DNA from 2 places in the Paenibacillus amylolyticus genome. Region 2 is predicted to be linked to the other one. Evidence: predicted binding sites of a transcription regulator. Region 2 holds the regulator's gene; the other holds the start of a gene.
The links. The regulator LexA, encoded in region 2, represses DNA repair genes until DNA is damaged. The targets are predictions, from matches to a motif close to CGAACATATGTTCG.
Positions count from the first base shown of each region.

Region 1: the regulator LexA is predicted to act here: its motif matches at 1,720-1,733, upstream of V6668_RS31250 (DNA polymerase IV).

Region 1 covers NZ_CP145893.1:241,430-244,625, forward strand. Annotated here, with positions in the region: partial or broken gene V6668_RS31240 (hypothetical protein) at 294-522, opposite strand; partial or broken gene polYB (DNA polymerase IV) at 643-798, opposite strand; gene V6668_RS31250 (DNA polymerase IV) at 755-1,666, opposite strand; gene V6668_RS31255 (hypothetical protein) at 2,753-3,067, opposite strand; gene V6668_RS31260 (DUF4145 domain-containing protein) at 3,124-3,196, opposite strand, start outside.
Region 2 covers NZ_CP145892.1:4,017,783-4,020,978, forward strand. Annotated here, with positions in the region: gene V6668_RS17835 (DUF896 domain-containing protein) at 1-129, opposite strand, end outside; gene V6668_RS17840 (LysM peptidoglycan-binding domain-containing protein) at 225-602, opposite strand; gene lexA (transcriptional repressor LexA) at 899-1,525, shown strand; gene V6668_RS17850 (aldehyde dehydrogenase) at 1,631-2,932, opposite strand.

The sequences.
Region 1 (3,196 bases), on a different replicon from region 2:
TCCTCAAGAATATCAATCTATTTATGATGAAACTTTTGATTTGTATAACAACTATGAAAAATATATTGATTTGGCTATACAACCATCAGGTAGTTTAAGCAGTTATAGTAACAACGCACAGTCTTTAGTTACTGATATTATCTCGGGTACAAAGTCAGTAGATGCCAAACTTCCACAATAAAGCTATAAACCCACTCTATATATAGAAACAGAGTGGGTTTTTATTTTTATTATTGAATGGTGCATAAATTTTAATTTTGTCCCGGACTACACTTTTTGCGGCGTGATGACATTTAGCGCAACTCATCCTCCAAAGGCACAATGATTTCATCCAGCGTATTCTTCCATTGACGTTTCATCTCTGGTGCGTATTTCAATGGCTTGGCATCCGGATGTATGGCTTTGTACTTATCAAACTGCTTGCTATTAATAATACCTCAGATATTTAGTTACATATTGAACCGCAGATAAATAAAGTTCATTCTCCTCCACAAACCAAATTTGTGCAAATTCATGAATCGCCAGGTGGTTACTAGCGATCACCTGATCAATGGCCTGTTTCTGCTCCTGATCATCAAAAAAAGATAGTTGATATGTATCCGCGTTGGATAATTGAGAAAGGGATACGCCTACACGGCGCACAGGTTGCCCATCCCAGTGTTGATGGAATATGCGTTTGGCTATCTTGCATACATCAACGGTTATGTTTGTAGGATCAGACAGTTTAACCTGCCTGTGAAAACCAGTGGGGTGGTCAAAATCCGCTCCAGATACACTTACGGATACTACACTGCTCATCAGTCACTTTTTGCGGGCTCTTCTGCATACTTCTGTGCAGATTATCGAGAATAACCACTTCGATCTCCCAAGCCTCTGTGAAATCTCTAGGTAGGGTCATTCCGTTTCCAATATCTTTTTGTGTACTGTGCGTGTTGACGGTTACCGGCGAATTGTCGAGTCCATTTGCGACTCGCCAAATGACTTCTCCATTAACACCCCACTTACTTCTTAACTTGGAAAGAGGCGTATTCGCCAGGTCTCTAATGGTTCGGATGCCCATCTTCCACAGATGTTTTTCCATTCTTGAGCCGATCCCCCACATATCGCGGATGGGCTTATCTCCAATGTGGAGGTGTAATTCCTCTTTCTTTAAGTGGAAAATACCCCCCTCTGCTTTTTTAGCGATCATATCACAGCACAATTTACTGATGATTTTGTTTTCACCAATGCCAGCTCTTGCGTAAACGCCTGTTTCATTATAGATTTTGTCTTGAATTTGCTTGGCCAAATCGATTGGATCATTACCGAATAGATGCATAGACCCTGTAAAATCAGCGAATAATTCGTCTATACTGTACGGTTCGACCAGATCGGTGAACTCTTCAATAATGGACATGATTTGAGTGGATACTTCGATATATTCTTGCATGTGTGGTCTCACAATGATCAGTTCAGGGCACTTCTGAAGAGACTGCCAAAGTGGTTCCGCGGTAGACACACCCTTCGCTTTGGCTAGTGGACAAGCGGCAAGGATAATTCCAGAGCGTCTTGCGGGGTCTCCTGCGACGGCGAGTGGTCTATTTTTGTATTGAGGCATTTTTGCCTTTTCGACTGAAGCATAAAACGACTGCATGTCGATGAGCATAATGGTTCGCTGCTTAGCCAACACTGAAATCACTCCTGTACATTTAAGAACGTATGTTTGTATATATTATAAACCGAACATACGTTCTTTATGCAAGAGGTAAATATTTATATTCTTTCGAGATAAGGTCATAGGGAGAAAACTGGCCTCTAGTTGCGTTTAGTTGTGGATTGCTCATGTTTTGGTATGAGCACTAGCAGGATAGATCAGATAAACAATGGATTTCCATCTCAAACTGGTAACAAATCACCATGCTAATTAGGCAACGCTATCTTGGCTTGTTCATCAAGAACTTCATCTTTCGTTGACCATTAGAATAGATTAAATCAATATCCTCTTTTGGTTTCTATCTTTTAAAGATGCCGCATAATGGAATTTAAATTCTAGTAAACCACCCCTGTATTCATTCTTGCTCAAGTTGATTGATCTCCTCATGCTTGCACTTAAAGTTTGCTTTCCTGCTGATTGATGAGCTGAGAAGAGACTTTCAAGCGACCCCCATATTATCTCAAGTGGCGAAAGAGAAAATGATCTATTGTTCATTGGATTAATGCGTATATCCTTCCCATTCCTTATAAAAATCTAGGGAAAACGTATCAACAGGACATTCTGAATGGTCTGCGAGGATCTACAACTCAAAGAACTTCCGAAGAACCAGCACTGTGTAAAAGCATGTCCTCGACAAGCTACTCAATCCATGATTGGACTTCAAGAGAGAGTGTTCAATACGACATCTTTCAGATTCATTCTCATCGACAGCTGTTACCGACCAGATCAGTTTGGTTGTCCCATTCTTGATGACGTTATTGCCCTTATCGGTATAGGTGACTCAGACAGCTTCCTCAAGTTTGCTGTAGTGAGTTTAGGTGCTGGCTGGTTATTACCCTTACGCATCCTTACTCCGTACGGAAAAGGATAACTCTCTGTCATTCGGTCGGTTTCGTTTTTCACTCTGCCAGTTGATTAATCATGATCTTACCCTCAATCGGTTACCAGCTTTCTGACAAAACAAAAAGAAGGTAGGAAATCTTTCCTTACCTTCTCTCTTTGGTCATACTTCTATGGAATTATAATATCATCGGATTTGTGCGCTAAATACTACGGATTTCACTTATTTAATTTATTTTTAACATAGATTACTCCAGCCGCTTGCTTCATTTCGGACCACAACTTAAATTTAGTATTAGCTGCTACATAATCATCTAACTCACGTTCATTAATATTTTCAAGATCCAGCTGACTTTTCATTTCAAAAGGACTATTCTCGAAAAAATCGTTAATATTACCAAAATCAGTGTTCTCATTCATGAACGTTGTGTTAAACATCTCATCAAATCTAACAGGGCCTTCAACCTGCTTCTTAACGTTCTCACTAATTTTTTTGAGCTGTTTTTCAATATTATTAAGTCCAGTGATTTTCATTATTATCAACCTCCTAGTTAATAAATAAAAAAATCTATTGACTGGTGAAATAGTAATTACGCATCTCTACGTGCTATAGCTTCCTTAGAACCCTCTGGTAGTTCCGAAAAAAATGAATCGATTTGAGTG
Region 2 (3,196 bases):
GCTGCGAATATTACTCAAATAAATCTCTCTTAGCTCGGCACGTTCAGCAAGCTCTTCCTCCGACAATCCAGTGGACTTTTGCTTACGAGCCAATTCGTTAATGCGTGCTACCAGACTATCTATATCCAAGCTTGTCCCCTCCAAAAATACAAAGTCATATTAACTTTGCCATTATAAAGGCTGCTTGTCAAGCTGACACGCGCTAACACTCATTGATGTGCATTTTATTCTGCAAATTGCGGTAGAGCTAGTACTTGTCCCACTTGGATGGAAGTTGTATGAAGTTGATTCACTTTCTTAATTGCTTCTATATATATACGTGTATCCATATTCGTCGGTTTATGTTCCAAAGAAATACTCCATAATGTTTCCCCTTGTGAAACAGCTATCTTTCCTCCAGGCAGAACAGCATTCTCATTGCCGGCAAATACAGTTAAAACGGTGCTGCATCCAATAAATATAATCATAGAGGTAATGACTACCTTTAACATCCATGAAGAAATCTTGAAACGCGCTAAAACCTTCTTGTAGTTCCCTATGTTAGACTTCACCAGTTCCGAATTCATTGGTTCATAAATGCTTTGATAAGTAGAATATCTCATTAAATACCCGCCTCCAAACGTTTGTTCCTATCTGTTGGAATCAATATAACACGAACACTTGTTTTGTTCAATAGATTTTTAGAACAATTGTTCGCTTCTTTTTTGAAGGAGAAATATCTTATTTCAAGTCCTTTTACAAAACATTTGCAGTATTATGCTCTGACTTTTGGACAATTTCTGTTCTATAAGCTAAAAAACACTGATTTAATGCTATTTTATTTAGAACTTATGTTTGTACGAACGGAGGTTCTATGTTATAATTTTCCCAAACGTTACTAAAATGGGGTTGATACGGTATGTCGAAGATATCCAGCAGGCAGCAGGCTATTCTGGAGTTTATACGAAATGAAGTCCGGTTGAAGGGGTATCCTCCTTCCGTACGGGAAATTGGTGAAGCGGTTGGACTGGCTTCCAGCTCAACAGTACATGGACATTTGGATCGTTTGGAGAAAAAAGGTTTGATCCGACGCGACCCTACCAAGCCAAGAGCCATTGAGCTTTTGAGCCAAGAAGAATCTGAGCATTCTCATCAATTTGCTCATAGCGTTGCACGTATTCCTGTTGTTGGTAAGGTTACAGCCGGGGTTCCAATCACTGCAACCGAGAACATTGAAGACTACTTCCCTCTTCCTACACATTATGTAGGCGAACAGAAAGTGTTTATGCTTTCGGTAGTCGGAGATAGCATGGTGGAAGCTGGAATCGTTAACGGAGATTACGTTATTGTCCGTCAACAGCAAACTGCTGATAACGGTGATATCGTCGTTGCAATGACTGAAGACGATGAAGCTACAGTGAAAACGTTCTATAAAGAGAAAGATCATATTCGCCTTCAACCGGAGAATGCGACCTTCGAACCTTTACGTTTGAAACATGTTAGTATTCTGGGTAAAGTCATTGGCCTTTTCCGAGATATTCATTAATATTTAACTTGAGTAACAAAACTAGATGTAATGAAATACGAAAGAGGTTATCCTGATCAACAGGACAACCTCTTTTTTTCATGTTTATGTTATTTTAGCGGCTAATTATTCACTGCGTTTCAGAACACTCTTGTGATGCGAGAACACATCAAAGCTCTGTTGTCCGTGATATGAGCCCATACCGCTCTCTCCTACACCACCAAACGGGAGGTAGTGTGAAGTCATATGAGAAAGTGTGTCATTAATACATCCCCCACCGAAGGATACTTGATTCAGAACCTGATCCTGCAGCTGCTCATCCTGTGTGAAGAGATATAGCGCCAATGGTTTTGGCCGGCGAACAATCTCATCTAGCATAGGATTCAGGTCACTGTACGTAAATACAGGAAGAATCGGACCAAAGATCTCTTCTTGCATGACAGCTGATTCCCAGTTCACATCTCCAAGTACAGTCGGCTCAATGAGCAACTGCTCTCGTACAGAACGTCCACCAATCAGCGTTTTGCCATCTGTTAGGAATTTCGACAACCGATCAAAGTTACGCGAGTTAACAATATGCGGGAAATCAGCGTTCTGTAACACATCGTCCCCAAATTTATCTTTGATCTCTGCGCCAATCAGATTGATCAATTCGTCATGAACTTGTTCATGTACAAGCAAATAATCCGGAGCAACGCAAGTTTGGCCTGCATTCAGGAACTTACCACGAACAATACGCTGGGCCACCAGCTTCAGTTCTGCATCGTTATGGACAATAGCAGGACTCTTGCCCCCTAGCTCCAGGGTTACAGGAGTCAAATGCTCCGCAGCTGCCTTCATAACAATGCGACCAACACCTGTGCTTCCTGTGAAGAAAATATAATCAAACTTCTCTTTCAACAATGCTGTACTGGCTTCAACTTCCCCTTCCATAACGGCGATATACTCCTGAGGGAAGATCTCCTGAATCAGATCATATGTCAGACGAGATACCGCTGGTGTTAATTCAGAAGGCTTGATAACTGCACAGTTACCGGCTGCAATTGCTCCAATCAGTGGACCAAAGGCCAGTTGGAAAGGATAGTTCCAAGGTGCAATAATAAGAGCCACTCCGTATGGTTCAGGGTAAATGGTGCTCACCCCATCCGGCATAGCCGAATTGGTTGGGACTTGTTTTGGTACAGCCCATTCCTGCAGGTGTTCTAATGCAAAATCCAGTTCACCCAGAACAATGCGAATCTCGGAACCGTAAGCTTCCGCCTCTGATTTGTTCAAATCTGCCCGAAGTGCATCTTGAATCCGTTGCTGATACTTTTCAATTCCTTTTCTAAGCTGTTGAAGTGAATTAATCCGATACTCAATATTTTTAGTTTGTCCTGTATAAAAAAATGTACGTTGATCTGTCACCAGTTGTTTTGCCTGATCCATATTAACATCTCCAATTAATTATTTAAAATTAAATTGTTTAAAATTTAATTAAAGTATACCTCTTCTATATGAAACTTTCAACATACAAATGAAACATCCATTTGTATGTATTTGAACGATGGTTGGAATTTTAAATGAGTGAATGCTAGTATTCCTTTCTATTTCATGGCTATCAGAATTTCTAAGGAAGTTTGATTTAAATCTTTTGCTTCAGACAGTTTAATATTAATGAAAAGTGAGTTTTGCGATTATCTAAATCGACGA